3 regions of the Micromonospora globosa genome follow, and region 3 is predicted to be linked to each of the others. Evidence: riboswitches for the same ligand, from Rfam matches in the RefSeq annotation. Region 3 holds a riboswitch; each other region holds the start of a gene.
The links. A riboswitch is a leader RNA that binds a small molecule or an ion and turns the genes downstream of it on or off. The one in region 3 is predicted to bind cyclic di-AMP.
Positions count from the first base shown of each region.

Region 1: it holds a riboswitch for cyclic di-AMP, as region 3 does, so the genes downstream of both, IF06_RS0114770 (coiled-coil domain-containing protein) here and IF06_RS0106835 (NlpC/P60 family protein) in region 3, are expected to answer to the same signal.
Region 2: it holds a riboswitch for cyclic di-AMP, as region 3 does, so the genes downstream of both, IF06_RS0121965 (transglycosylase family protein) here and IF06_RS0106835 (NlpC/P60 family protein) in region 3, are expected to answer to the same signal.

Region 1 is NZ_JNZR01000014.1:26,349-36,304, reverse strand. It holds gene IF06_RS0114805 (LuxR C-terminal-related transcriptional regulator) at 1-785, shown strand, start outside; gene IF06_RS0114800 (DsbA family protein) at 789-1,343, opposite strand; gene IF06_RS0114795 (redoxin domain-containing protein) at 1,340-1,837, opposite strand; gene IF06_RS0114790 (BON domain-containing protein) at 1,896-2,570, opposite strand; gene IF06_RS0114785 (hypothetical protein) at 2,731-3,135, opposite strand; gene IF06_RS0114780 (STAS domain-containing protein) at 3,554-3,913, shown strand; gene IF06_RS0114775 (SRPBCC family protein) at 4,017-4,469, shown strand; gene IF06_RS0114770 (coiled-coil domain-containing protein) at 4,495-5,568, opposite strand; cyclic di-AMP (ydaO/yuaA leader) riboswitch at 5,573-5,703, opposite strand; gene IF06_RS0114765 (cation diffusion facilitator family transporter) at 5,848-6,762, opposite strand; gene IF06_RS0114760 (HelD family protein) at 6,867-8,981, opposite strand; gene IF06_RS0114755 (alpha/beta fold hydrolase) at 9,106-9,956, opposite strand, start outside.
Region 2 is NZ_JNZR01000025.1:77,824-87,779, reverse strand. It holds gene IF06_RS0121995 (sterol desaturase family protein) at 1-311, opposite strand, end outside; gene IF06_RS0121990 (FadR/GntR family transcriptional regulator) at 308-1,036, opposite strand; gene htpG (molecular chaperone HtpG) at 1,174-3,066, shown strand; gene IF06_RS0121980 (SDR family oxidoreductase) at 3,642-4,340, opposite strand; gene IF06_RS0121975 (winged helix-turn-helix transcriptional regulator) at 4,372-4,848, opposite strand; gene IF06_RS0121970 (LLM class flavin-dependent oxidoreductase) at 4,895-6,457, opposite strand; cyclic di-AMP (ydaO/yuaA leader) riboswitch at 6,603-6,774, shown strand; gene IF06_RS0121965 (transglycosylase family protein) at 6,773-7,432, shown strand; gene IF06_RS0121960 (YbaB/EbfC family nucleoid-associated protein) at 7,621-8,070, shown strand; gene IF06_RS0121955 (M4 family metallopeptidase) at 8,168-9,956, opposite strand, start outside.
Region 3 is NZ_JNZR01000004.1:170,747-180,702, forward strand. It holds gene IF06_RS0106825 (C40 family peptidase) at 1-875, shown strand, start outside; gene IF06_RS0106830 (N-acetylmuramoyl-L-alanine amidase) at 946-2,979, opposite strand; cyclic di-AMP (ydaO/yuaA leader) riboswitch at 3,218-3,352, shown strand; gene IF06_RS0106835 (NlpC/P60 family protein) at 3,366-4,397, shown strand; gene dcd (dCTP deaminase) at 4,462-5,040, opposite strand; gene IF06_RS0106845 (pyridoxamine 5'-phosphate oxidase family protein) at 5,119-5,664, shown strand; gene IF06_RS0106850 (zinc metalloprotease) at 5,734-6,726, opposite strand; tRNA gene IF06_RS0106855 (tRNA-Gly) at 6,971-7,044, shown strand; gene IF06_RS0106860 (hypothetical protein) at 7,531-7,950, shown strand; gene IF06_RS0106865 (SRPBCC family protein) at 8,038-8,505, shown strand; gene IF06_RS0106870 (hypothetical protein) at 8,690-8,932, shown strand; gene IF06_RS0106875 (hypothetical protein) at 8,993-9,730, opposite strand; gene IF06_RS0106880 (hypothetical protein) at 9,846-9,956, shown strand, end outside.

The DNA of each region.
Region 1 (9,956 bases), on a different contig from region 3:
GCGCGGCGCTCACCGCGCTGTGCCGGGCCGGGCTGCTGGCCGACGGCGGCGACCCGGGCGGCGCGCTGCGCACGCTCGCCGGGGCGCGCGCGGTCGCGCCCGGCGCGGAGCTGGGCGAATGGTTCGCCGCCGACGAGGCCCAGGTACGCGCCGCCGTCGGCGACGTCGACGGTGCCCGGACGCTGCTCGACGCGGCGGGTGACGGGCCGGCGCCGGCGCTGGTGGCCGCGCGGCTGCGGCTGCGCGCCGGTGACGCCCGCGCGGCCGAGCGTGCGCTGCCCGACTGGACCGCGTCCGACGCGGCGGACTGGCCGCTGCCGGTGCGGCTGGGCGCCGGGCTGCTCGACGCGGCGCTCGCCGACGCCTCCGGTGACGCTCGGCGCGCCGGACGGCTGCTGGAGGAGGTGCTGGCGCTCGCCGAGCCGGACGGCTTCCGGCGCGTCTTCACCCGGGCCGACCCGGGGGTACGGGACCTGCTCGCCGCGCGCCTGGACTCGGGCACCGCGTACTGGGCCACGGTGAGCGAGCTGGTCCGGGGCGTGGACGCGCAACCGGCAGCGGCACCGGCCGACGGTCCGGCCCGGTCGCTCGACGAGCCGCTCACCGAGCGGGAACTGACCATCCTGCGCTATCTCCAGAGCATCCTGTCCAACGTGGAGATCGCCGCCGAGCTGTCATTGTCGGTCAACACGGTCAAGACGCACGTGCGCAACATCTACCGCAAGCTCGACGCGACCCGCCGGCGGGACGCCGTCCGGCGGGCGCGCGAGCTGCGGCTGATCTGACAGTCAGCCGTCGTCGGTGGCGGCGTCCACCACTGCCAGCAGTTCGGCCAGGTCGTAGCCGCCGTCGTGCCGGACGTCGTTGACGAACAACGTCGGGGTGCCGTTGACGCCGCTGCGGATGCCGCCGACGAAGTCCTGCCGGACCCGGTCGGCGTACTCCTGCCGGCCGACCTCCGCGGCGATCTCCTCCGGCGACAGGCCGATCTGCTCGACGCCGAGCGACAGGTGCACCTGGTCGAGCTGGTCCTGGTGCTGGTAGAGCCAGTCGTACATCTCCCAGAACCGGCCCCGGGCGGCGGCGGCCTCGGCGGTCTCCGCGGCGGTCTCCGCGTACGGGTGGACGTTGGTGATCGGGAAGTGCCGGTACACCAGACGCACCATGTCGGCCCGCTGGCGCAGCACCTCCGCCAGGTTCGGGTAGGCGGCGCCGCAGAACCGGCACTGGAAGTCGCCGTACTCGACGACGGTGACCGGCGCGTCCACCGGCCCGCGGACATGGTCGCGTTCGGTCACCGGGATCCGCAGCCGCGCGGTGGTGACCTGAAGGGGCGTGGTCATCCGGTACTCACCCGCCGATCCGCGTCCAGCTGTTCCAGTGCGTCGAGGATCCCGTCCACGCCCGGGTTCACCTCGGGCGGGGACAGATGGCTCCAGGCCACCCGGCCGTCCGGGTCGAGGACCACGAGTGCCCGGTCCGACTGCCCGTGCGGCGCGTACGCGCCGTACCGGCGCGACACCTCGCCCTTGGGCTCGAAGTCGGCGAGCAGCGGGAACCGGATACCCCGGCTCTCGGCGAACGCCCGGTGCGAGTCGACGCTGTCCACCGAGATGCCCAGCAGCACCGCGTCGTACCGCTCCAGCTCGGGCAGGGCGGCCTGGTACAGGGTCATCTGCTCGCCGCACACAGGTGACCAGTCCGCCGGGTAGAAGGCCAGCACCACGGGACGGCCCCGGAACTGCCCGGGGCCCACCTCCCGTCCGTCCGGCGCCGCCGGGAGCGTGAACCCGGGCGCGGCCCGCCCGGGTGTGATCAGCCCGTTCGGATCACTCATGCCTCCCACCATGGCCGCGGCCCGGGTGAGGCGGGCTCACCCGGGCGGGGTGGTTCCGTCAGCGCACGGCGAGGTGGTTGCGCACCTCCCGGATGCCCGGGGCGTTCCACACCACCCGCTCGATCTCCTCGCGCTCGCCTGCGGAGTGGACCTGCCCGTCCAGCAGCACCGTGTCGCCGTGCACCCGCACGTCGACCTGCTCGGCCTCGGTGGCGGCGTTGCGGGCCAGCGCATCCACGATCCGCTCGGCCAGGTCACCGCCGTCGGCGCGCACGGCGGGGCGTACCGCGATGCCGTTGCTCACCCCGCACACGCCGGTGAGCCGGGCGACCGAGCGTTCGGCGGCCCGCCGTTGGTACTCCCACTCGACCTCGCCGTGCAGCGTGACCCAGCCGTCGGCCACCGTCACCTGCAACGCCTCGATCGGCACGAACGCGTCCCATTCCAGCGCCCGTACGGCCGCGACCGCGATCTCCGGGTCCTCCCGCCCGGCCGCGGTGTCGATCCGGACGGCGATGTCGTTGGCGACCGCGCGGACGCGGGCGACCCGGTGCGCGGCCCGCTCGGCGGCCCACTTCTTGGCGTAGCTGTCCACCCGTCCGGTGAGCGTCACCACGCCCTCGGTGACGGTCACCCCGATCTCGTCCGGGCCGACCCGCGGCTCCCAGGTCAGCTCGTCGAGCACGGCGGACTGGATGTCCCGGTCGGTACGCGTGATCGTGTCGGTGGCCATCCGGCTCCCCCTCCCGTCGATGGCGGCGCGGGCACGTGGTCCCGCACCCGCGATCCTGCGCGCGCCCCGGGTGAGCGGGCCTCACCCGGGGCGGGTGAGGCAGCACGACGGCCGCCCCCGGGAGTCCCGGGAGCGGCCGTCGTCGTGGCGTACCGGCGGGTCAGCCGTCCAGGCCGGCCGGCGAGTTCGGCCGGTCCACGTCCACGAACTCGATCTCGTCCGCGGCCCGGTCCCGGCTGCCGGCGGCGCGCGCCGCGGTGCCGGCGGCCCAGCCGATCGCCGCGCCCGCCAGCGCCGCCGCGATCAGCAGCGTCCAGGGCAGGGCGGGCCGGCGGCCGGCGAGCGCGTCGAAGGCGAGGGACGCCCGGCGGCGTGCCTCGTCGGCGGCGGAGCCGACCAGGTCGGTGGCGTCGTCGGCCAGGCCGGAGGAGCTGCGGCGGGCGGTCCGGGTGGCGTCGCGCACGCTGTCACCGGCGGAACCGGCGGCGGAGAGCAGGTTCTGCCACGCCTGGTCGGCGACCCGCTCGGCCTTGCCCCGGCGGTCCAGCAGGTTGGATCCGAACATCGTTCTACCTCCTCGGGTGCCGAAGGCCGGCGGCCACTTCGGACTCCGGTGTCCATCCGGCGGGTTCACTGTCTCGGGCAGTGCCCCACCGGGGCGCGTGGCAAACCACGCCGTGGTTCCCGGCCGTGAGCAGCGAACGGGACGAACCACCCGAACGCGCCGGGACCGGTGCCGACGGGACGTGCGTGCGCCCGCTACCCTGGTCGGCGGATCGGCGGGCCCGCCCGGTCGCATGGTTGGCCGCGACCCGCCATACAGGGGAAACTGGAACCCGGAGGTCCGGATTGGGTACGCCCAGGTGTGCCCAGTTCGCGAATTGCTCATCCCGGGGGGTGGCGACCGGGCCGTTGGAGGAATACTCTCGGTCGCGGCCCGCGTACTGATGAGGCGCCCGTCATGGGCGAGTGGAGGTGCTCGCGTGAGCCTGTCGATCGTGAAGTCGGTGCGGCCGGGTGGTGTCGTCCAGATCGCGCCCCGTGGGGAGATCGACGTCGACACCGCGTACGAGGTGCGGGAAGCGATCGCCGAAGTGCTCGCCAAGGGCCGTCCCTCGCGAATCGAGCTGAACATGCGGCTCGTCACGTTCATCGACTCGGTCGGCATCAGCGCCATGGTCGCCGGCTTCCAGACCTGCGAGGTCAGCGGCGTCAAGCTCGTGGTCACCGAGCCGAGCCGGTTCGTGCACCGGCAGCTCTGGGTGACCGGCCTGCTCGGCCTGTTCGGCGCGCCCGAGCCGTGGTTCGCCGACGACACCCCCGAGGTGCTGCCCGGCGCCTGAGCGCGCCGTTCACACCCCCTGCAGCCAGGGGACTTTCTACCCGTTGCCAGTCCGGCGTCGGTACGGGACGATCGTCGCGACGCACGACGGCGAGGGGGCCCGCTTGCAGAGCAGCGACAGCTTCAGCTACACCGTGCAGGCCCGGTGCACCCGGGCCGAAGCGGTGGCGCTACTGGGTGACCTGAGTCGCCAGGGCGAGCTGCATCCGCTGATCGTCCGGGTCCGGAAGCTGCCGGCCCGGCCGGGCGCGCTGGCCAGCTACGCGATCACCGACCGGCTGCAACTCGGCCCGCTGCACTTCCCGGTCACGTACCAGGCGGACGTGCTGATCGCCGGCGAGGACGAGGTCGTCACAGTGGCGCGTCAGCAGCCCGCGACGACGGTCCGCAACCACACCCGGCTGCGCGACGAGCCGGACGGCACGGTACGCATCGACGTGGAGATCACGCTCACCGCTCCGGCGCCACTGTTCGGGTACGCGTTCCGCCAGGCCCGGGCGGCTCACCTGGGCCTGGCGGCTCGTCTCGGAGCGACCCTGGAGGGCCGGCCGGCCTGATCCGGCCGGCCCTCTCGGGGCGCGCTCAGTACACCGACAGGTGCACGTGGTTGGTGTGGTCGCTGGACGGGTCGCCGTTGCCGCCGCTGTACGACTTCCACCCGCTGCTGGGCAGCCAGATCTGCTTGAACCAGATCACGTAGAGCACGGCGAGCGGGTCGGCGTTGCGCACGAAGTACGCGGCCAGGTTGTTGCCGTACGTCCGGTCACCGCCGGTGGCCACGCCGCCGAAGCCGTTCTTCTGCGCGGCGAAGTCGCAGGCCCGCCCCTTCGGGTGCTCACCCGAGCCGCTGGGCCGGTGGCACGAGACGTACCGGGTGAAGCCCGCCGCCTTGGCCTGTTGCAGCGCGTGCAGCGTGCGCGGGGTGATGCAGCCGTTCGCCGGGGTCGGGTCGTTGACGCTGCACGACTCCGACGGCCAGGAGCCGTCCGAGTTGCGCGGTGCCGGCTTCGCGTTCTTGCTGGAGGTGCCCTGGACGCTGCCACCGCCGCTGCTGCTGCGCGAGGCCCGGTCGTTCGCCACCTCCAGGGCGCGCTCGGCCTGCTCCTTGCGCTTGGCCATCACCGTCACCTGCTTGCGCTGCTCGCGGATCTCTCCGTCGAGCTGGGCGCGGGTGCGGGTGGCCTCGTCCCGGGTGGTGATCAGGTCGCGCAGCGTACGGTCCTCGTGCGCGGCGACCTGCTCCAGCGCGGCGGCCCGGTCCATGAAGCCCTCCGGGCTGCTGCTGCCGAGCAGCGCCCCGGCGGTCCCCAGACGGCCGTTGCGGTACGCCACGGCGGCGATCTCGCCGACCTTGGCGTCGCGTACGGCCAGCTCGGCGCCGACCGTCTTGAGTTGTTCGTTCAGCTGCTTCTGGCGGCTCACCGACCGGTTCAGCGCGGCTTTCGCCTCCAGCCAGCCCTTGCTGGCCGCGTCGAGCTGGGCACGCAGTTCGGGCGTGCCACCCTCGTCGTCGCCGGGCGCTGCGGCGAGCAGGCCGGTCGCCGGCGCCGCCGAGGCGGGGGAGACCGGAACGGTCGCGACGCCGAGGGTCAGCGTCGCGACGAGCAGGGCCGCCAACCGGGCGGCCGTCCGTCGTACAGGTGCCACTGGGGGCATTCACACGTCCTTCCGTCAACGCCGACCGGGTTAGCTGACGGGTTCGGGACGGAAGATCCCTACCGCTGACGCGGATGCACCCCACGTACGTGGTTCCCCGGCTCGTCCCTGCGGACGATTAGGCGACGGCCGCCCCACCGGGGCCGGGTGGCGCCCGCGGGTGCGGCCGCGACCGAGACTACCGGCGCTGCCCGGGCACGGCTCCGTGGAGCAGTGCCACTAGGCGGGGCAAAACCGGCATAAGACTACATTAGCCACAGCGATTTAAGTGTGTCCTAATCACCACTCGGTCTGTCCGCACACTCCGGCCGACGCTCCGGGTTCGACCTGCAACGTGGCGTGATCGATGGAGAAGTCCTCGTGCAGGGCGGCCCGCGCGGCGGCCAGCACCACGCCCGGGTCCACGCCCGGGTCGGTGGTCAGGTGCGCCGAGGCCACCTCCATGCCCGAGGTGAGCGTCCAGACGTGCAGGTCGTGCACCTCGGCCACGCCGGGTACGGCGGCCAGCCGGTCGTGCACGGCGGTGACCTGGAGGTGCTCCGGCGCGGCCTGCACCAGGATGCGCAGCGCGGCCCGGCCGAGCCGCCAGGTGCGCGGCAGGATGAACAGGCCGATCCCGACGGCGACCAGCGGGTCCGCCCACCACCAGTCGGTCGCCGCGATGACCAGCGCGGCGGCGATCACGCCGAGTGAGCCGAGCAGGTCGCCGAGCACCTCCAGGTACGCCCCGCGCAGGTTGATGCTCTCCTTCGACCCGGCGCGCAGCAGCGCGAACGCGACGATGTTGGCGAGCAGGCCGAGCACCGCCACCACGAGCATCGGGCCGGCCAGCACCTCCGGCGGCTCGCCGAACCGGCGTACCGCCTCGACCAGGACGTAGACGGCGACGGCGCCGAGCAGCACGGCGTTGGCGAGGGCGGCGAGCACCTCCAGCCGGTAGAGCCCGAACGTGCGCTGCGGGTCGGTGCCGGCGCGGCGGGTCGCGGTGATCGCCGCGAGGGCCATGCCGATGCCGAGGACGTCGGTGAACATGTGCCCGGCGTCGGAGAGCAGCGCCAGCGAGCCGGTCGTGAAGGCGGCCACCGCCTCGACCACCATCAGGGCGGCGAGCAGCGCGAAGGCGGCCCAGAGGCGGCCCCGGTGGCGGTGCGCCGCGTTGGTCACCGCGCCGCTGTGGTCATGACCTGCACCCACGCCAACACCCTTCCTGCCCCGTACCGGCCAGGCCCAATGTATGTTCACATCGCTATGTATGCAACTGAACGATGGGTGACAGCCGGGTCACGGTCGGGTGTCCGTCAGGAGGGGTCGAGCGTGGTGAGACGCTGGGTGGCCCGGGACAGCGCCACGTAGAGCGTGCGCACGCCCGAACCGGGGTCGGCCCGGATCTCGCTCGGCGCCACCAGCACCACGCCGTCGTACTCCATGCCCTTGGCCTGGAGGCTGGTCACCACCTGGAGCCGGCCCGCGCCGAGCCCGCCCAGCCAGCCGGCCACCTCGTCCCGGCGCGGCACCGGCGTGATCACGCCGACGGTGCCCTCCACCTGCGCGAGCAGCGCCTCGGCCGCCTCGACGGTGGCCGCCGGCAGGTCGGCGGCGGGCACCGTGCGCTCGACCGGCGGCACGCCCGTGGACCGCACCGCGTCGGGCAGCGGCAGATCCGGGTAGAGCCGGCGGATCTCCGCCGCCGCCACCGCGAAGATCTCCGCCGAGTTGCGGTAGTTGGTGGTCAGCTCGTAGCGGTGCCGCTTGCGCCGGCCCAGCGCCTGGTCCCGGGCCCGGTCCAGCTCCTGCGGGTCGCCGGTCCAGGCGGTCTGCGCCGGGTCACCGACCACCGTCCAGGACGCCAGCCGCCCGCGCCGGCCGACCATCCGCCACTGCATCGGCGAGACGTCCTGCGACTCGTCCACCACCACGTGCGCGTAGTCGCGGTAGTCGTCCGGACGCTCCCGCGCCGCCGCGCGGGCGGCGCGCTGCCGATCGGCGTACGTGCTCAGCTCGCGCACGCCACCGGCGAGCTGGTACGGGTCGCGCTTGGGGCGGGCCCGCCGCACCGGCTTGCCGAGCAGCGCGTCCAGCTCGTCCAGCAGCGCGATGTCGGCCACCGTCAGCCCTTCGGTCGCGAGGCTCCGGTACGCGTCGCCGAGCAGCCGGATCTCCGCCGAGGAGAGGATCCCACCGGCGTAGCGGCGCAGCCGGTCCGGGCGGGCCAGCCAGTCCAGCACGTGCCTCGGGTGCAGCCGGGGCCACCAGGCCTTGAGGAACTCGCGGAACTCCGGCCGCTCGATGATCTCGTCCTCGAACGCGGGCTGCTCCGGCAGGCGGCCCACCCGCAGCGTGCGGGCCTGCGCGTAGAGCGCGGCGAGCACCGCGTCGAACGCCGCCCGGCGTACCTCGTTGCGGCGCGCCCCACGGGCCAGCGTCCGGTTCCGGATCGCGTCCAGCGCGGGGCGTTCCAGGCGCAGCAGCTCGCCCCGGTAGAGCAGGCGCAGCTCGGCGGGGGAGTCCGGCACCGCGTCGCGTACCGCGCGTTCCAGCACCCGGCGCATCCGCAGCGAACCCTTCACCGCCGCCACGTCCGGCGGGTCGGTCCGGGACGCGGACAGGCCGGGGAACAGCGAGCCCAGCGAGTGCAGCGTGGCGGTCTCCTCGCCCAGCGACGGCAGCACCGAGGCGATGTACTCGACGAACACGCCGGACGGGCCGACCACCAGGATGCCGCCGCCGGCGTACCGGGCCCGGTCGGAGTAGAGCAGGTACGCGGCCCGGTGCAGCGCCACCGCCGTCTTCCCGGTACCGGGGCCGCCGGAGACGATCGTGACGCCGTTGCCGGGGGAACGGATCGCCTCGTCCTGCTCGCGCTGGATGGTGGCGACGATGTCGCGCATGCCCCGGCCGGTGGCCCGGGACAGCGTGGCAAGCAGCGCCCCGTCACCGACCACCGCCATGTCCGGCGGCGCGGCCTCCGGGTCCAGCAGGTCGTCCTCGATCCGGGTGACCTTCTCGGACGCGGACTGGATCGTGCGCCGGCGCACCACACCGCGCGGCTCGGCGGGCGTGGCCTGGTAGAACGCGGCGGCGGCGGGTGCCCGCCAGTCCACCACCAGCGTCTCCGCGTCCACGCCCCGCACGCCGAGACGGCCGACGTGCAGCACCTGCCCGGTACGCAGGTCCAGCCGGCCGAACACCAGCCCCTCGTGCTCGGCGTCCAGCACGTGCCGGCGCTGGGCGGCGTGGAAGACCATCGCGTCCCGCTCGACCAGCGCACCGAAGTTGCCGACCCGGGCCAGCCGGTAGCCCTCCCGCTCGGCGTCGGCCGCCGACCGGCGCAGTTCGGCCAGCCGGGCGTACACCCGGTCGAGGTGGCGCTGCTCGGCGGCGATCTCCCGGTCCAGCGTGGTCTGGTCGGTCAACGCGGATGCTCCTGTGTTCGGAGGGCACGACGGGCTGAATGAGGGTACGGGCCGCCGGCAACCGCCACGCCGGGGCATGCCGCGCACGTGGCGTACGTCAGTGCCGCTCGCGAGCGGGAGACGCTCAGAGGCGGGTCGCCGGCCGGCCGGCCAGCACCCGGTCCAGCACGCCGGCGAGGGCGGCGTTCACCTCGTCGGGGCGCTCCATCATGAGCATGTGCCCGGCACCCGGGCAGACGGTCAGCTCCGTGGTGGGCAGCGCCGCCGCGATCGACTCGGCGCAGGGCGGCGGGGTGAGCCGGTCCCGGTCCCCGACCAGCGCGGCGGCCGGCAGCCCGCCGAGCGCGGCGAGCGTCTCCAGCCGGTGCTGGGCGCCGATCGAGGCGCGGAAACCGCCGATCGAGCGCAGCGTGGCCCGGGCCACCGCTGAGGTGACAAGCCGGATGTCGGCCGGGTCGCAGCGGTCGCCGAACAGCATCCAGCGGATGCTCGGGCGCAGCGCGCGCAGCAGCGCGTGCGGGGGCCGCCAGCCGCCGCAGCGGGCCAGCACCCCGGCGCCTGTGGTCTCGGCCAGGCGGATCAGCCGGGTGATCCGGGGGGAGAGGCCGTACGCGGTGTGCGTGTGCCCCTCGGCGGTGGTGGAGACGAAGACCAGCCCGGCGGTACGCGCGGCGAACCGGCCGGGGTGCCGGTGGGCGTACTCCATCACCGTCATCCCGCCCATCGAGTGCCCGACCAGGACGATCGGACCGGACGGGACGATCTCGTCGATCACCGCCGCCAGGTCGTCACCGAGCTGCGCGAGGGTGGCGTCGCGCAGCGCCAGGCAGCTCGACCGGCCGTGGCCGCGCGCGTCGTACGTGACCAGGCGGACCCGGCCGCCGAAGCGTTCCCGCAGCTCGGCGACCTGACGGTGCCAGCTGCGCCCGTCCAGCGTCCAGCCGTGCAGCAGGACGGCGGTCACCTCGGCGTCGA
Region 2 (9,956 bases), on a different contig from region 3:
ACCTCGTGGTGCGAGCGGTGGAACCAGTAGTAGGCCAGGTCGTCGGCGAAGAACAGGATCACCCAGGTCCACCAGTCGCCGGGCGACAGGTGCACCGGCGCCACGGTCCACAGCGCCGCGAACAGGCCGACTGTGAGCAGCTTCCACGGGAAGCCGATGATCTGGCTGCCCAGCCCCATCGACAGGCTGGTGGTGGTGTCGCGCAGCTCGTAGCCGCGTTCGTCGTCGTCGGGCAGGAAGCGGTAGGAGACCGCCTCGATGACGATCAGGAGCAGGAACGCCGGGACGGCGTACAGCACGGCGGGGATCATGCGCGCGCTTTCCTTCCGGGTGTGGGGGTGGTGGGGGTGGTGACCGGCGCGGTCAGCAGCGCCCGGGCGTGCCGGGCCGCCGCCGCGCCCTGACCGGAGGCGACCGACGCGGCGAGACGGCGGTGCCCGGCCACGTCCAGCAGTTCGGCCGCGCGGGCGTCCGGGGGGACGTCGCCGACCGCGAACGTGCCGGCCACCAGGCTGTTGAACGCGAGCTGGTAGGCGGTGTTACCGCTGCCGCGCACGACCAGCCGCCAGATGGCGATGTTCGCCTCGTTCATCAGGTCCAGGTCGGGGGCCAGGTCGCCGTACTCCTCGGCGGCCCGGACCAGGGCGGCGACGACCGCCGCGTCCGCGCGCTCGGCGCAGAGCCGGGCCGCGTCGATCCCGACGCAGGCCCGCATCTCCAGCATGTCGCGCACCAGCGTCTCGACCGGGAGTACGTCAGTGGAGCGGGCCAGGGACAGCGCCAGGTCCAGCCCGGCGTGGACCCGCCAGTCCAGTACCCGGGTCGCGCCGCCCTGGCTGACCCGGACCAGGCCGAGCTGTTGCAGGCGGCGCAGCGCCTCCCGGACCGCGTGCCGGTTGACCTCGAACGCGCCGGCCAGCTCCCGCTCGCCGGGCAGCGTCTCGTCCGGTGCGTACCGGCCGGACACGATCGCGTCGCGCAGCCGCCCGAAGACGTGGTCGGAGACCGAGACACGAGGCGCGGGATCGAAGGTCATGCGCAGAAGTGTGGCCCCGAACACATCAACCCGTCAACTGGTTGTACCAGTGGATTTCGGGGGCGGCCGGTGCGTGCCGCAGCCGTCACCCCTCGTATCCTTTCCGCCGTAGGCCCGCCAGAGGAGAGGGAGTCGGTGTGAGCAACCGCGTCGAGACGTTGGAGTTCCAGGCCGAGGCTCGTCAGCTGTTGCAGCTGATGGTGCACTCGATCTACTCGAACAAGGACGTCTTCCTGCGCGAACTGATCTCGAACGCGTCCGACGCGCTGGACAAGCTGCGGCTGGAGTCGCTCGTCGACAAGGAACTGTCGGCGGACACCTCCGACCTGCACATCGAGATCGAGGTCGACAAGGACGCCCGTACGCTCACCGTGCGGGACAACGGCATCGGCATGAACCGCGACGAGGTGGTCGGCCTGATCGGCACGATCGCGAAGTCCGGCACCGCCGAGCTGCTGCGCAAGCTGCGCGAGTCCGCCGACGCCGCCGCGTCCCAGGAGCTGATCGGCCAGTTCGGCGTCGGCTTCTACGCCACGTTCATGGTCGCCGACAGGGTGACGCTGCTGACCCGCCGCGCCGGGCAGTCCGGCGGCACCCGCTGGGAGTCCGCGGGCGAGGGCACCTACTCGATCGAGGAGGTCGAGGACGCGCCCCAGGGCACCTCGGTCACGCTGCACCTCAAGCCGGTCGACACCGACGACAACCTGCACGACTACACCGCCGAGTGGACGATCCGCGAGATCGTCAAGCGCTACTCCGACTTCATCTCGTGGCCGATCCGGATGACTGTCGACAAGCCCGGCGAGGACGGCGCCACCACCCGCGAGGAGCAGACGCTCAACTCGATGAAGGCGCTCTGGGCGCGCTCGCGGGACGAGGTCGACGAGGCCGAGTACAAGGAGTTCTACCGGCACGTCGCGCACGACTGGGCCGACCCGCTCGAGACGATCCACATGCGCGGCGAGGGCACCTTCGAGTACGAGGCGCTGCTGTTCCTGCCGTCGCACGCCCCGCTCGACCTGTTCTCCCCGCAGGGCCGCCGGGGTGTGCAGCTCTACGTCAAGCGCGTGTTCATCATGGACGACTGCGACGCGCTGATGCCCAACTACCTGCGCTTCGTCAAGGGCGTGGTGGACGCGCACGACCTGTCGCTGAACATCTCCCGGGAGATCCTCCAGCAGGACCGGCAGATCCGCGCGGTGCGCCGGCGGCTGGTCAAGAAGGTGCTCGCCACGCTCAAGGACATGTCCGCCGAGTCGTACCGCACGTTCTGGACCGAGTTCGGCGCGGTGGTCAAGGAGGGTCTGCTGGAGGACCCGGACAACACCGAGACGCTGCTGGAACTGGTTCGCACCGCCAGCACCCACGACCCGGCCGAGCCGACCACGCTGCGCGACTACGTGGAGCGGATGAAGGACGGCCAGACCGAGATCTACTACGCCACCGGCGAGAACCGGGCCACCATCGAGAACTCGCCGCACCTGGAGGCGTTCCGCGCCAAGGGCTACGAGGTGCTGATCCTCACCGACCCGGTGGACGAGGTGTGGGTCGAGCGCGTCGGCGCGTACGACGGGAAGACGCTGCGCTCGGTCGCCAAGGGGCAGGTGGACCTGGAGACCGAGGAGGAGAAGGAGAAGGCCGAGGCGGAGCGCCAGGAGTACGCCGACCTGCTCACGTTCCTCGGCGGCGCGCTCGCCGACAGCGTGAAGGAGGTGCGCCTGTCCACCCGGCTGACCACCTCACCGGCCTGCGTGGTGGGCGACGCGCACGACATGACGCCGACGCTGGAGAAGATGTACCGGGCGATGGGCCAGGAGGTGCCCCGGGTCAAGCGGATCCTGGAGCTGAACCCGGCCCACCCGCTGGTCACCGGGCTGCGCAAGGCGCACGGGGAGGGCGGCGACACGGCCGCGCTGACCGAGACCGCCGAGCTGCTGTACGGCATGGCGCTGCTGGCCGAGGGCGGCGAGCTGGCCGACCCGGCCCGGTTCACCCGGATCCTCGCCGACCGTCTCGCCCGCGGCCTGTAGCCCCACCCCGACCCGGTTCGCCCGACCCGCCCCGGCGGGCCGGCGTGATCGACTCCATGCCGCCGAAGTGGCGGTATCGGCATGCCACCGATACCGCCACCTCGCCGAGCCGGTGTCGACCCCGCTCGGAAGTCGATGGTCGGGCGGGTGTCGGGTCAGTTGCGTGATCCACTCCAGCTCGCCGAAGTGGTGGTATCGGACGGGCTCTGACCCCGCCATTTCGCCGAACTGGTGTTGATCACGGTGGGTCTCCCAGACTGGGGACGAGCGATCCCATCTGGAGGGATGCCCGGGACGCTAGGGGCTTCCGCCCGCGTCGGCAGGGCTGCCCGGGTGCACAGGTGTGGGTCGGTGTGGATGGGGCGGAGCGCCGCGCGGCGGGCACCGGCTGAATGTCAGGCTCTTGTCGACGGCTGTTGATCGACTGTGCCCGGGCGATAGTCGTGGGAGCTTGGGTGTCCCAGGGTGGGGGAGGCTGGTGCCAGATGGAGGGACCTCAGGCGGTTGTCGTGGCAGCCGGTTGGTCGGCAACGGCTCGCCGAGATGACGCCGCCGCCTCGGCGAGGCGGGTCGGCTCAGGGGAGCGCGGGGTAGAGCGCGGCTACACCGCCGGACAGTCCGGCCTGGACCCGGCGCGCCACGTCGTCGGCGAGGATCTCGTAGCTGTCGGACTCGATGCCGTCGGCGGCGAGCCGGGCGACGTCGGCCGGGTGGGCCTTCGGGCCGGGTACGGCGGCGGCCATCTCGGTGTCCATGTAGCCCACGTGCAGGCCCGCGACGCGGACGCCCCGGCCGGCCAGCTCCAGGCGCAGGGCGTTCGTCATCGACCACTCGGCGGCCTTCGCCGCGCCGTACGCGCCGACGCCGGGGAACGTGAACCAGGACAGCGCCGACAGCACGTTCAGGATCGTGCCGCCGCCGTTGGCCACGATCTGCGGCGCGAACGCCCGTACCACCGACAGCGTGCCGAGGTAGTGCGTCTCCATCTCCAGCCGGATCTGCGCGAGGTCGCCGTCGAGCAGGTCGGTGCCGGTGCTCACGCCGGCGCTGTTGACCAGCAGCGTCACGTCCCCGGCCCGCTGCGCGGCGGCGGCCACCGACTCGGGGTCGGTGATGTCGAGGCGTACCGGGGTGACTCCGGGCAGGTCCACGGTGTCCGGGTTGCGGGCGCCGGCCCAGACGGTGGCGCCGCGTGCGACGAGTTCGGCGGCCAGGTGCCGGCCGAAGCCGCGGTTGGCGCCGGTGACCAGGGCGGTGCTTCCAGCGATCTTCATGTCTCGCTCCGAGGTGTGGAGAAGGGAGGGGTCAGGCGGACAGCAGGCCCGGACCGGGCAGGACGGCCAGCTCGCCGGGGGGTACGTCGTGCCCCGCGCCGCAGCGCAGCCGGGCGTGCACCGCGGCGCCGCACTCCTCGTGGGCCACCCGCACCGCCGGGCCCGCCTCGTCGGCGGCGTACGTGTCGCCCCACTGCCGCAGCGCGACGAGCACCGGGATCAGGTCGCTTCCCTTCGCAGTGAGCACGTACTCGTCGCGGGTGCGCTGCCCGGGCTCCCGGTAGGGACGCCGGTCGAGCAGCCCGTCGGCGACGAGCTGCTTGAGGCGTGCGGCGGCCACCGGCTCGCTGACGCCGACCCGCCGGGCGAAGTCGTCGAAGCGGCGGGTGCCGAACGACGCCTCCCGCAGCAGGAGCAGCGTGGTGCGGTTGCCGACCACCTCCAGCGCCCGGGCGATCGAGCAGTTGGCGGTGGACCAGGAGTCACGCTGCGCAAGGAGGTCCGTCATGGCGTCGACGGTACCCCCTGACTTAGGGAATCAGAAGTCAGCTACCTCACAGCTGGCCGGGGAAGAACCCGTGCCGGGCCAGCGGCTCGACGATCTGGTGCTCCTCGTACGACAGGTGCGACAGCAGCGTGTCGGTGAGCAGGTCCACCGCCTCCTGGAGCTGCGTGAAGTCGCCGGGCCGCCGGACCAGCTCCACGAGCGCCCGGTCGACGCTCTCCACCACCCCGTGGATCACCACGTGCTCCTCCTCGAGGCGGTCCAGCACCGCGGCCAGCCCGGCCTCTGAGCGGCGCAGGTGCGGGAAGACCGAGGCGTCCTCCAGCCCGTGGTGCTGGGTGACCATCGTGCAGTAGGCCGCGCAGTACGCCCCGAGCGTCCAGTTGTTCTGCCGCATGGTCATCTCGTTGAGCGCCGCCCGCGCCCGGCCCGGCGAGACCGAGCCCTGCTTGACCTGTTCCAGCAGGTCGCGCACCTGGGCCAGTTCCTGGCGCAGATGGTCGTGCACGTCCACCAGGTGCTGCCCGGCGGCCTGTCCCCGGGCCGGGTAGACCTGTCCGGCCGGCGGCGGCGGGGCGCTCGGGCGGGTGGACTCGTCCCACGGGCGGCGTGCGCTCAGGCGTACCCCCGGGTCGGGGGTGGGGGTGACGCCGAGCGTGCTCGGGCCGCCGGCGGTGGTCGGCTCGTCGGCGGCCTCCCGGGCGCCGCCGGCGGGCGTGGCGCGCTCGGCGGCGACCAGCTCCCGGACCGCGGGCGCCACCTCCTGGCCGAAGATCTGGATCGCGCGCGGCTCGTCGCTGCCGAGGATGAACGTGGTGATGCCGTGCTCCAGGGTGAGCCCGGCCAGCTCCTCCACCCACTGCTCCGGCGGCCCGGCCAGAAAGCCGGCCGACGAGCGGGCGAACGTGCCGGTCACGTTGAGCATGCGGCGGATCGCGCCCGGGTCGCGCCCGGCGGCCCGGGCGCCCTCGTCCACGAGCGCGTTCAGGGCGGGCAGCTCGTCGGGGCCCTTCGGCAGGTACGACAGGGACGGCAGCCAGCCGTCCGCGGCGCGGCCGACCAGGCGCAGCATGCGCGGCTTGTACGCGCCGACCCAGATGCCGACCGGATGCGCGGGCGCCGGGCCGCGCTTGGCGCCGACCACCCGGTAGTGCTCGCCGTCGACACGGATCATGCCGCGGCTGCCGGTGTCCCAGACCTCGCGGATCACCCGGATCGCCTCGTCGAGGGCGTCGACGGCGGCGCCGGGGGACAGGCGCCGCCCGCCCGCCGCCTCGATCGCGTCCCAGAACGCGCCCGCGCCGAGTCCCAGCTCGACCCGGCCGCCGGTGAGCAGGTCCAGGCTGGCGACGCTGCGGGCCAGCACCACCGGCTGGCGCAACGGCAGGTTGAGGACGTTTCCGGCCAGGCGGATGCGTTCGGTCGCCGCGGCCACGTAGGACATCAGCGTCCAGGTGTCCAGGAAGCCCGGCTGGTAGGGATGGTCCTGGAACGTGACCAGGTCCAGCCCGACCTGCTCGCACAGCCGGGCCAGCGCCACGACCTGGTCGGGCTGCCCGGCGGCGGGGGTGATGAAGCCGCCGAAGGTCAGCTCGTGTCCGTGATCGGTCATCCGTCAAGCCCTCCCGTGATCTTGCCTGGCCCTGCCACCGTAGCGCCGCCGCCGGTAGCCCGGCCGGGTGAAGAGCGTCACAAGAAGTGGACGATCGTCGCAAATCGCTCCTAGCGTCGGTTTCGTTCGCAGACGCGGACACCACGGGCCGGAAACGCCAAATCCCGCCGCCGTCCCCGGTAACCGGACCTCGCGCGGGAGCGGGGGAACCACACGTTCCACGGTGCATCGTCACCTCGGGGTGAAGCCGCCACCGGCGGCCGGGCTCCTCGGCCCGAACCCGACAGCTCACCTCGTCGGCGTGGAGGAATCCACATGGCAACTGAATACTCAGCCCGAAGCCGCCGTACCGCCCTCGGAGCGGTCCTGGCCGGCGCCGCCGTCGGCGCCGCGACCCTGTTCGGCCCGGCCGCTCCGGCCAGCGCAGGCGTCAACTGGGACGCGGTCGCGCGCTGCGAGTCGGGCGGCAACTGGAAGATCAACACCGGTAACGGCTACTACGGCGGGCTCCAGTTCTCCCGCGCCACCTGGAACGGCTACGGCGGCAAGAAGTACGCCGCCCGCGCCGACCTGGCCAGCCGGTCCGAGCAGATCGCCGTCGCGGAGAAGGTGCGGCGCGGCCAGGGCATCGGCGCGTGGCCGGTCTGCGGCAAGAAGGGCGGCTCGGCGAGCGCGGCGACCCGGTCCGAGCGGGCCACCACAAAGGCGGCCCCGAAGCGGGCCGCCACGCGCGAGGCCGCGCCGGAGCGGGCGGCCACCCGCAGGGCCGCGCCCGAGCGCGCCACGACGACGGTGGCGCCGCAGCCGTCGTCCGGCGCCGGGACGTACCTGGTCCGGCGTGGGGACACGCTGTCGGAGATCGCCGTGACGCAGCGCGTCGACGGCGGCTGGCGCGCCCTGCACGAGCGCAACCGCGCAGTGGTCGGCGACGACCCCGGCCTGATCTTCCCCGGTCAGCGGCTGCGGCTGCGCTGACAGCGGTCCGAGAACGCCCGGCCGGGGCGACCCGGTCGGGCGTTCGCCCCGTCCGCGACACGCCGCGTCGACGGTGTCCGGCCTGCTCCCGGCGTCCGGGAGACGGTCCGCAACGGTGGTGACCGCGATTCGTCGGAGCCGGTTGCTAGGGTCACGATGCTCGGCTAAGACGTGAAGAAAGCGCGGATATGACCAACGACCCGTTCTCGGCGGCCGCGAGCATCGACGAGCTGCTGACCCGCACGCAGCAGGCGCTCACCGCGATGCGCTCCCGGGCCTCGGCGCACGCCGACGGCGAGCCCGGCGACCTGCTGCGCGCCGAGGGCACGGCCGCCGGCGGCCGGGTCCGCGCGGTCGCCGTCCAGGGTGGCCGGCTGGATTCCGTGACGATCGACCCGGAACTGGCCGGCGAGCCCCTCGACGTCCTCTGCGGACACTTCGTCACCGCCGCCAACGCCGCGCTGTCCGAGCTGGACGCCCGGGTCAGCGCGTCGGCGCGGGCCGACGCCGACGCGCTCGCCGCCCGGCTCGGCAGCATGGGCGACCAGGCCGAGCTGTTCGGCCGCGCGATGCACGAGGCGGCCGCGCGGATCCACCGCGACCGCGGCACCGCGTCCCAGGGCGCGCGCCGGGCCTGACACGGCGAAACGGCCGCCCGACACGGCGGGACGCCGGTCCGGACACGGCGAGGCGGCCGGCCGCCGGGAGGACGACGACCGGCCGCGCACGCCACGGTCAGCTCAGGGTGACCGCGGTGTCGTCGACGACGAAGGACGTCTGCAACGAGCTGTCCTCCACGCCGCTGAACGAGATGGTCGCCGTGGTGCCTGCGAGCGACGAGATGTCGAAGGACCGCTGCACGTAGCCGGTGGCCTTGTTCAGGTTGGAGTACGTGGCCAGCGTGGTGCTGCCCGCCTTGACGGTGAGCTTGTCGTACGCGGTGCTGGTGGTCGACTCCGCGCTGTCGATGTGCAGCCAGAAGCTCAACGTCGCCCGGCAGCCGGCCGGGATCGTCACCGACTGGCTGAGCGTGTCGGTGTGCGACGAGCCGTACCCGTCCAGCCACGCCTTGTACGAGCCGCCGTGCGCGGCCTGGCCGCTGGCGGTGGTGATGACGCCGGACGAGGCGCTCCAGCTCACGTTGCCGGACTCGAAGCCCGGGTTGGCGAGCTTGTTGCCGGAGCAGCCGCCCGACGGCGGGGTGGTCGTGGTGCTCGGGGTGGGCGTCGGGGTGCCGCCGGCGCAGGTCGGGTCACCGGACTGGGCCGGCACGCTCACCGCGTCCCAGGCCGCCTTGACCGTGTTGAACTCCGCGCAGCTGCCCGGGTAGAGGTTCTTCGCCGCCTGCAGCGTCCAGGTGCGGTACTTCAGGTACGACGAGGACGAGGTCTTCAGCAGCATGCCGTTGTACATGATCTTCATGGCCTTCTGGATGCCCAGGCCGGTCACGCTGCTGCCGTTGCAGGTCGAGCTGGACGGCTGCCCGTTGGTCGGGCTGCTGCCGTTGGCGAGCAGGTAGAACCAGTGGTTGCCCGGGCCGGCCGCGGCGTGCACCTCGGTCGACGGGATGCTGCTGGAGTAGCAGTTCGGGTCGCCGAGCGCCGACGGGTTGTACATGTTGCGGATCGGGCCGGAGCCGACCAGGTTGATCTTCTCGCCGACCAGGAAGTCGGGCGCGTCGTAGCTGGACGGCTCGTTGGCGAACCACTCGGTGGCCGCGCCGAACGTGTCAGCCACGAACTCCTGCGTGCCGCCGCCGGAGATGCCGCCGGGGGTGTTGTCGTCGATGCCGTGGCCGATCTCGTGCGCCACCACGTCCAGCGAGCTGATCCACTGACCGGCGGTGTTCTTGCCGATCTGCACCTGGCTGCCGTCGTAGTAGGCGTTCTGGTCGTTGAGGCCCACCCGGATCGGCCAGTAGCCGCCGTTGCCGTTGGCGCCGTTGCGGCCCAGCCACTGGGCGAGCATCTTGTGCTCGGTCTGCGCGGAGAACAACGCGTCCACGCAGCCGGTCTCCTTGTTGGTGGCGGTGCCGTTGCCCCAGACGTCGTCGGAGCCGCTGAACGTGGTGTTGTTCGCCGCGTCCTGGCAGCTCAGGTTCGTGACGGTCGGGTCCTTCATGGTGTACGTCGAGCCCGACTGGGTGGTGTTGAGCGTCAGCGGGCTGGGCCCGTTCCAGGCGCCGGTGCCGGTGCCGCGCACCACGTGCTCCTGCTTGCGCAGGACCGCGCCGGTGCGGGCGTCGACGTCGACGGTGAGCCGGCTGGGGCCGTCCGCGCCGGTGCCGCGTACCGTGGTCTCCCAGGCCAGCGCCGGTGCGGCGCCGAGCGTGTAGACCACGAGCGTGGTGCCCTCGACCGCGTTCACGGTCGTGAGCTGGGCGCGCGCCGTCTTCGCGGCGGCGTCCCGGGTCAGCGCGGGCGTGGTGGCCAGCGCGCCGATGGGCCGCTGCTGGGCGACCGAGGCGTACTTCAGGTTGCCGGCCGCGTCCGTGGCGAGCACGAAGTCGCCGCCGACCACCGGC
Region 3 (9,956 bases):
CGCACGCGGCGCCGTCGGTGGACGAGATCGACGCGCAGATCGACAAGCAGTGGCAGCAGCTCGAACCCACCATCGAGCAGTTCAACAAGGTCCGCTCGCAGCTTCGCGCCAACCAGAAGAAGTCCAAGGCGCTGAAGGACAAGATGGTGCCGCTGGAGCTGGCCTCCACGCTCGCCATGAACAAGGTCGGCGACATCGCGGCCCGCTACTACATCCAGGGCCCGTCGCAGGAGCTGGGCGCGCTGCTGGTGAACTCCAAGCCGGGCGCGCTGGCCGAGCAGCTGGTCATGCTGGACCGGATCGCCGAGGACCAGCGCCGCCAGATCGCCGGTGTGCTCAAGGTGCGCGACGAGTACAACAAGCAGAAGGAGAAGCTCGACGCGCTGATCGCGCTGGAGATCAAGCAGCAGAACGATCTCGCGGCGAAGAAGAAGCAGATCGACTCGGAGATCAAGCGGCTGACCGCCATGCTGCCGGTGACCTCGATCCGCCCGGCAGGCTGCCCCGCCGTCGACGGCGTGGTGAGCAGCGCCGCGCGGACCGCCATCAAGACGGCGTGCGCCCAGGTCGGTGACCCGTACGTGTGGGGCGCCACCGGCCCGAACTCGTTCGACTGCTCCGGTCTCACCCAGTACGCGTACAAGGCGGCGGGCATCTCGCTGACCCACTTCACCGGCGCGCAGTGGAACGAGGGCCGCAGGATCTCCCGCTCCGAGGCCCGCCCCGGTGACCTGGTGTTCTTCGGCTCCGACCTGCACCACGTCGGGCTCTATCTCGGCAACGGGGTGATGGTGCACGCGCCACGTACCGGCAAACCGGTCCAGGTGTCGAGCATCAGCACGATGCCGATCGCCGGCTTCGTCCGGGTCGCCTGACCCGGAACCCGGGCAGCGAGAAGGCCCCCGGTCCACGCGGACCGGGGGCCTTCCCGTGTGCGGTGCCGGGTCAGCGCGGCGCGCCGACCGGGGACGGCAGGATCAGCACGTCGTCCAGGTTCACGAACATGATCCGGTGACCGAACTGGACCTGCACGTAGCGGTTCTCGCCGCGGACCACGGTCCGGTCACCCGGTGCCGAACCGTCGAACGAGACCGCCCGGTAGTACTCGCCGGGCAGCACCCCGCCCACCGCGTACCGCTGGCCGGCGGCGAACGTGTACTGAAGCGGCGAGATGGTCTGGTACGGGATGGTGTCCGGGTAGGCGGCCTGCTCCGGGTAGGCCCGCCCGTACACCGGGATGGTGGCCTTGCCGGGCCGCGGCGTCACGACGAAGCCGGTGGCCCACTTGGCCGTCGGCGCGGAGGCCGGGTTGAGGAACCACGCCTTCTGACCGAGGTACCAGATCGCCGTCCAGTCGCCCTGGCGGCCGGCGAGCGCGTACGTCTGACCGGCGGAGGCGCGGGCGCCGTGGTCGGAGATGTACATGGTGTCCGGCGTGCCGTCCGGGCGCAGCCCGAGGTCGTTGACGAGCGGGGCGTCCGGGCTCGGCGCGGTCCGCAGGATCACCGACGAGGAGCCGCGCGACGGGCACGGCTGCGCCGGCGGCCGGGGCGTCGGGACGCCGGGCGGCTGCTGGTTGCAGCCGAAGAACGCCGGCCGGTTGGTGGCGAAGTCCGGGTCGATGGTGACCAGGCCGGTACGGGGCGTGCCGGTGCTGCGGAACGGCGCCTTCATCAGGTCGAAGTAGTGCGACCAGTCCCAGTACGGTCCCGGATCCCAGTGCATGCCGCCCACGTTGGCGGCGGTGATGCCGGGCACGTTGTCGTGGCCGATGATGTGCTGCCGGTCCATCGGGATGCCGAGCTTCAGCGCCAGGTGACGCACCAGCTTGGCGGAGGTGCGGTACATCGCCTCGGTGTACCAGGTGCCCTGACCGGCGAAGCCCTCGTGCTCCAGGCCGATGGACTTGGCGTTGACGTACCAGTTGCCGGCGTGCCAGCCGACGTCCTTGGTCTTGATGTGCTGGGCGATGTAGCCGTCCACCGAGCGCAGCGTGTAGTGCCAGCCCAGGTAGTCGGCCCGCTTCACCAGGTCGACGCTCGGGCCGAAGTAGCCCTCGGTGTCGTGGATGACGATGTACTCGATCTTCTGCTGCTTCGGCCGGTCGCCCAGGTCGTGGTTGCCGTAGTCGCCCGGGTCGTCGCTGAGCTGCTCGTACGGCGCGGGGATCCACTCGCAGGCCAGCCGCACCGGGCACTCCAGCCCGTCCGGCCGCTCGGCGTTGCGCAGGCCCAGGCGGGCCAGGCGGGAACGGTCCGGCTTCGCGGCGGTGGCGGCGAGCGTGACCCGCTGGCCGTCGTCGGTGGTGCGGCTGGCGCCCTGGCCGAGCTGGTCGTAGACCTCGTCGGCGAAGGCCGCCGCGGCGTCCGAGGTGTCCGCGCCGGAGTACCGGGCCACCGCGCCGTACCAGGCCGCCGGGTCGGTGCCGGCGCCGACCGGCCCACCCAGAGCCTTCTGGTACGACGCCAGCAGCGCGGCGCCACCGCGGATGTTCGCGGCCGGCTCGGTGCGCAGCGTGCCCGCGTCGAGCCCGGTGAGCGCGGCGGCGGCGTCGAGCGTCTGGAGCGAGGCCGGCGGCAGCGGGGTCTCCCGCTCCGGCGCGGCGGCGGTGGCCGGGTCGAGCTTCAGCGGCCGGGAGTCGTCGCCGCGCGGGTCCTCGTCCTCGTCGACGTGGGCGCTGCCCGGCATGGCGAGGATGTGCGCGGCGTCGGTCAGGTGCATCGGGCCGTAGCCGCCGCTGGTGCTCGGCTGCCCGGTGTGGGTGTCCCAGCGGGACTCCAGATAGGAGACACCGAGCAGTACGTTCTGCGGTACGCCGTACTCTGCCGCGGCGGCGGCGTATTGTTGTTGCCGGTCGCTCGCGGACGCAGACGTGTCCGGCGCGGCGGTCACCGGGCCGGTCGCCGCCAGCGCGGTGGCTGTCGCCACTGCGGCGGCGAGCAGTATCCGTCTGCCCGACGGCGGGGCGGAGAGGTGCATCGAACCTCCTGGACAGGGATGGGGGTCACTGCGTTTCCACCCTCACTCCGCACACCCGCGAGGGTCAATACCTTTCCAGTGAGTAATCAGCCTTGAAAGAAAATTTCACCTCCGACCGAGGTGCGGCGCCTCATCGCGTACGGAGTGTCACGGCGCTGGAAGTTGCGGATCGATAACGGTGGTCCCTACTCTGGTGAATCGTCGGCCGCACGTCTCACCGTCCAACCCGGTCGGTGACGGTCCGACACCGCCGAGTCGCCTCCGGGCGAGCCGGGGAACCAGGTACCTGGGGTGAATCCGCAGCGATGCGGTAGGGCGGCTCCCTTCCCGCCCGAATCCGTCAGCTAACCCGGTAGGCGGTACGGAAGAAGGAGTACGGACGCCCGGTGGCACTCCATGCCCCGCGGCCGTCGTCGAGCCGGTCGGTCGACCGGTCCACGGCTGTGCCGCGTACCCGCTGGTCCCGCTTCACCACAGCCCTCGCCGCTCTCGTCGGCACCGCAGTCATCCTGACCGGTGGCGCCACGGCGGCACACGCCGAACCCTCGGTCGCCGAGATCGAGGCGCAGATCGACCGCGACTGGAACAAACTCGAACCGGTCATCGAACAGGTCAACGCCGTACGCGAGCAGCTCGCCGCGCGGCGCAAGCAGGCCGACGCGCTCGGCCGGCAGATCGCACCCCTTCAGGCCCGGGTGGACGCCGCGCTCGGCCAGGTCGGCGGACTCGCCGCCGACGCCTACAAGGGTGACAACCTCTCCACCGTCAACGCGCTGCTGGGCAGCCGCTCACCCGGTGACCTGGTCAACGGCCTGGAACTGCTCGACCGCTTCGCGCACCGCCAGCACGAGCAGGTGCGCTCCGTCGCCGCGCTGCGCGACGAACTGGCGGCGAAGAAGAAGCCGCTGGACGAGATGATCGCCGGACTGGCGCGTACCGAGGCCCAGCTCGCGGCGAAGAAGAAGCAGATCGACGCCGAGATCGCCCGGCTGCAGAAGCTGCGGCTCAAGGTGTACGGCAACGGTGGCGGCGGCCCGCTGCGCCCGGCGCCCTGCCCCGCCGGTTACCCCGGTGGCGCTGCCGGAGCGGCGGTCAAGTTCGCCTGCGCCCAGATCGGCAAGATCTACGTGTGGGGCGCGGCCGGGCCGGATCACTTCGACTGCTCGGGCCTGACCATGGCGGCCTGGGCCAAGGGCGGTGTCTCGCTGCCGCACAACGCGCGCCAGCAGCACGGCATGACGAAGCGGGTGAGCCGGGCCGAGCTGCGCGCCGGTGACCTCGTCTTCTACTACAGCGACCTGCACCACGTGGCGATGTACGTGGGCGACGGCTGGGTGGTGCACGCCTCCCAGTCCGGCAAGCCGATCACCATGAAGCGGGTCGACGACGGCGACATCAACAGCTACGGCCGGGTGTAAGGAAGGGCCCCCTTTTAACGCCTCCGGTAGAGGAGGGGGCCCTTATTAACAACTGTGGGTGCCGTCAGCGGGTCGGCCAGGTGCGCCAGCTCTGCCAGGACCGGCTCGGCGTCGGTCCGCGCTGCCCCTGGTAACGCGACCCGTAGACGGCCGAGCCGTACGGGTGCTCGGCCGGCGAGGAGAGCCGGAAGATGCAGAGCTGGCCGATCTTCATGCCCGGCCAGAGCGTGATCGGCAGGTTCGCCACGTTCGACAGCTCCAGCGTGACGTGACCGGAGAAACCCGGGTCGATGAAGCCGGCGGTCGAGTGGGTCAGCAGCCCCAGCCGCCCGAGGCTCGACTTGCCCTCCAGCCGGCCGGCGAGCTGGTCACCCAGCGAGATCACCTCAAGGGTGGAGGCGAGCACGAACTCGCCCGGGTGCAGCACGAACGGCTGCCCCTCCGGCACCTCCACCATCGAGGTCAGGTCGTCCTGCTGGATCGACGGGTCGATGTGCGTGTAGAGGTGGTTGTTGAAGACCCGGAACAGCCGGTCCAGGCGTACGTCGATGCTCGACGGCTGCACCAGCGTGGGCTCGAAGGGCTCCAGCGCGAGCGTGCCGGCCTTGATCTCGGAGACCAGGTCGCGGTCGGAGAGCAGCATCGGAACACCATAGCGACAGGTGCCGGTGACCTGCGTGTCGCACTACATCTTCGTACACGTGTTCGATAGAGTGTCCACATGGCTTCCTGGTCCGAATTCGCCGCCGACGAGCCCCGCCTCGCCGACGAGATCCGCCTCCTGATGCAGCAGTACGGGCCGGGCTTCGGCTATCTCGCCACGGTCCGCGCCGACGGCGGGCCCCGGGTGCACCCGGTCTCCCCGGTGTTCACCGCCGACGGCCTCTGGTGCTTCGTCATCGACTCGCCGAAGCGCCGCGACCTCGAACGCGACGGCCGCTACGCGCTGCACTCGTTCCCGCCGGAGGAGAGCGACGACGAGGCGTACGTGGCAGGCCGCGCCCGGCCGGTGACCGACCCGGCCACGGTGGCCCGCCTGGCCCGGATCGGCCGCGCGTCGCCGCAGGGCGACTGGCGGCTGTTCGAGTTCACCGTCGAGGCGGCGATGCTGACGCGGCGCGACCCGGTGGCGCAGCCCGGCGCCGCTCCGCCGCAGGTGCGGGTCTGGCTCGATCCGCGCGCGGCCGAACCCGCCCGGCGTGACCCGCTCGCCGCCGAGGGGCGGCGTGGCCGGCACGGCTTCGACACCCGCCGCCCGGCCGCCTGACCCGGCCCACGACGAAACGGTGCCGGCCCCGTCCGAGGACAGGGCCGGCACCGGTACGCGGTACGACGGTCAGGCTGCGCGGTAGGCGTTCCACGCGGTGAGCATGCGGCTCGCCTGGCCAGCGGTGAACTGGTACATGCAGGAGTCGTACGTGTAGTCCATGAAGTTGGTGATCGGGTCCTTGCCGGCGGTCGAGCAGGTGTCGCGGCCGGTCGGGCACTGGTACGCCGGGGACGCCTCGGCCGGGGTGTCGGAGACGCTGTCGCCCGAGCCGGAGCAGCCGCCCTGGAAGGTGTGGTAGAGGTTCAGCCAGTGGCCGACCTCGTGGGTGCCGGTGTCACCCTGGTTGTAGTTGGTCGCGGTGCCGCCGGGCAGCGACTCGTTCAGCACGACCACGCCGTCCATCTTGTCCAGCGTCCGCTTCGGGAACGTCGCCCAGCCCAGCAGGCCGTTGCTCAGCTCGCCGAGGTAGATGTTCAGCGTGTTCTTGCCGCCCTCACGCAGCGAGGTCTTCATCGAGCGCTCGGCGGAGGAGCCCTGCACGATCGGGTACCACGACGGGTTCGTCACCCGGTTGATCTTCGTGAGCTGGAACCCGAAAGCGGTGGCGGCGCCGCCGGTCGAGCCCGCGTACGACTGGTTCAGCACGGTGATCTGCTGGTTGATCATCGAGTCGGTGATGTTGCCGCCGGCCCGGGTGCTGTTCTCCTGGATGACGTGCACGACGACCGGGATGGTCACGGTGGCCAGCGGGGCGACGGCGCCGGTCCGGAAGCTTGCCCGCTCGCGCTGCGCGGCGGCGAGGTCGGCCTCACGGTCACGGACCTGCTTGGCGGTCAGGTGGTTGGGGTCGAGCTTGGCGTTGCCACCCTTCGCGACGCGCGCGTTCGCGTGTTCGTCGGCGTGGGCGTCGGCCGGCTCGGCGCAGACGCCGGCCGGGGCGGCCGAGAAGGCCGAAGCAGCGGGGACGACGCCGACGGCGGCGGTGCTGAGCAGCAGCGCGAGGGTCGACGTCGCGACACCGGCGGTACGCCGGGTCAGCAGGTTGGGACGGAGTCCCATGGGCCCACCTCTTTCTGACGGCGTGCCAGGGGGTGTGTCACGCCGGTTCGGAAACGTGGGGCAGACGTTACATCCCATCGATGCATTTGAGAACGCCCATACGTTTCCGACGTTGGCGCTTGATCCACTCCAGCTCGGGTAGGTGGCGGGGTCAACCGCCCGCCGATGCCGCCACCTCGCCGAAGTGGCGCGCGGGCACCTGGATGCACAGGGGTGGTGACCTTCAGGTAGAGTGGTGCCGCCTGCGGGTGTAGTTCAATGGCAGAACATCAGCTTCCCAAGCTGACAGTGCGGGTTCGATTCCCGTCACCCGCTCCAGCGCGAAGGCCCTGATCAGGACGAGAGTCCCGAGTCAGGGCCTTCGATATTCAGTGGCCAGCCAGCCGACCGGTGTCATTAGCGTGCCGTCACGGTCCGGCCGAGGGTTGCGGCGGTTCCCCCTGGTTGGCCGTACCGGTCGTGGTCTCCGGCTGCGGGCCCTGCTGGGCGCCGCCTGCGCCGTCGGCGTCTCGAGCTACAAGCAGAGTGAGCCCACGGATGCCGCGCTCGATGATCCGCCAGGGCAGAAGTACGTCCCCCCAGCTCTTGATATCGAACGCCTTGATGATCTGCGGAGCCTGCCCAACGAGAACCTCCCCGTTGGGAGGTGGGCCATCGCGTAGCAAAAGACGAGCCAGGTGTACGTAGTTGTGCTGACGAGGGGGCATGCGACAGCTGGGCCCGAGGCCGGGCGCGAGGCCACCGCTTGTCGGCCGTCGTCGGTACGATCGCGCGATCCCCATCTGTTGATCAACGGAGAGAACCGTGCAACTGCGCCTGAAGTACGCGCCCGTGCCGGAGAACGCAGCCCGGTTCGCGGGCGACATCGTGGTGTCAGCGGCCCAGGTCAGCGGTGTGCACCTGGACTACACGCCGGACAGCCTGGCGGCCGTGGACGCCATCCTCGACGGCTTTCGGGCCGAGGGCCTCGCCGCTGGGCAGGTGGCAGAGACTCTCTTCGGCTTCGGTTGCTATGTCGGCGAGGTGCTGACCCGGCATGCGGGTGGACGGTGGCGCGCAACGGCGGCAGACGAACTGGCCGTCGTCGGATGGCCCATGGTGGTCGAGCTCGCCGGGCAGGGCTGGTGCAATCCGATCGCGAAGGCCTTCAAGCGCCTGGAGAACGGTCCGGAGGACAGCCTCCGGTACTTCTATGCAGTGTTCGCACCAGGCGGAGCCCGCTAGCGAGGGCGCGTAGCGCTGATCTCGCCCCCACCGTCGGCGGGTCGACTGACACAATGCGGCGTGCGCTCGCGTCTACGGTTGATCAGGGTGACGACGACTGCGGTCCAGGTACGGGAGACGGCCACCGTCGACCTGCCGACGAGCGCGGAGGCGGCCTTCGGCTTCATGGAGGATCCGGCCTCGTCGGTGGTGCTGGACGACTCGATTGAGATCGGCGTCACTCTGCCCGGACCGAAGGGAGTCGGCGAGATCCAGGCGTTCGTGCATCGGAGCCCCGACGGTCGACTGGGGATCATGCACGAGGTCGTCGAGGTCGAACCGGGACGTCGTGCCGTCACCCGTACGTTGACTTCCGGGTACTCCAGCGGCGGCGTGCTCACCGTTGTGCCGCTCGGGCCCGACTCGTGCCGTCTCACCCAGGAGTTCTGGGCGGAGCTTCCGGCAGGCGTACTGGTGGGGGTTGATGCGCAGTTACGCCACGAGTACCGGACGTGGCTCGCGGAGCTGATGCGGCGGCTCACCGCCTGGGCTGCTCACGCGCCCCGGTGCCGGTAGGTGCAGCCATTGCTCTCAGGCGCGAGCGTGGCCGGAGCTGGCTGGAGTCGAAGAAACTCCTGTGGCACCTAGTGGTGCCGGACCTTCGCGCGGTAAGGCTGCTGATTGAAAGCAGCGCTACTTGGGCTGATCGCCGTTCGAGAGCTGACCGGCGTGGTCGACAAAGGACGTGAGGTGCGCCGACTTGGCAGCAGAGCTGACGCGGGACGAGGCCATCGCCCTCGTCGAGCGGATCATGAGTGTCGACTACGCGGACGATGGTGAGCTGGGCGGCTGGCTGGACCAACTTGAGCGAGACCTCGCCTGCCCAGGCGGCTACGTCTCCAACCTGATCTACTGGAGCGACCCCGAGTTGACGGCTGCCGAGGTGGTTGACCGAGCCTTGGCCTACCAGCCGATCCAGATGCGGTCCACGCCATGGACGTAGCCGTCGCGAGGGCTCCCACCGCTTGTGATGCCACGAGCATTCGGCGCGCCGTCGCGAGGGCTATTTGTCCCACCGATCGGCGTAGGGCAGGGCGAGCAGGCCAATGTAATCAAGCACGTCGCTCGACGCGTTGTGTTCCCGTAGTGGGGTCGGCGCATGTCGTATCACCCACAGCGACAGCGCGGCGCCCCACGTGTCCTCCTTGTGCCAACTCGACCAGGGGAGCCTGTCGACCACCAGGTCGTCCACCCACTCCTCCACGGCCGTGACCAGCCGTCGTCGGGCCACCGCGTCGGCCAGCGACTCCGTCCAGACAGCCAACCACGGGGTGAGCTTGCCGGTGGTCTCGGCGATGAGTTCCAGGGCCTCGTGAGCGGGCACCTTCGCATCGGGCTCGACCAGGGCATGCAGCCACCAGGCGTCCAGGAACTCCCGCAGAGCGTCCCGCTGCCCCTTGGGCCATTCCTGCCAGCGGGCGGTGGTGAACAAGTACCCGAGGCTCTCCATCCCGGCCATGGGCATCACTCGGCCGGCCACGAGGCTCCGGGTCAGTTGGGGCAGGATCCGGCGCAGCAGCGGGCCGGGATAGCGCCAGTCCGTGGTCCAGTACGTGCGACGGAGCAGGTCCTCGTCGAGCGGCACGTCCGGCGTCTTCAGCAGTGCCAGTTCCTCCGCGCTGCCCCAGTGGCACTCGCAGTTGGACTCCTGCCGGTGCGCCGTCATGCCCTGGAACGTGGCGGCCGCACCCGCCAGCGCCTTCTCCAGGAGGTCGCTTACCTCAGTCCGATCGGGGATCATGGCGAATCCGCCTTCGAGGACTCCGGAGGCGTACGCCTGCCGAAGAGAGTGATCTTACGGTGAAGGCGAGGTGGGACGTGCACCCGACCAACGATCATCTGCCGGAGGAAGCCAAATGACACCGAATGCTTCGCCGACCGTGGATCGACTCGCCGGCCTGTTCGACTGGGACGGGGCGACGGAGACGGAGATCGACTGGACGGCTCTCACCGAGGCGGCAGGCCAT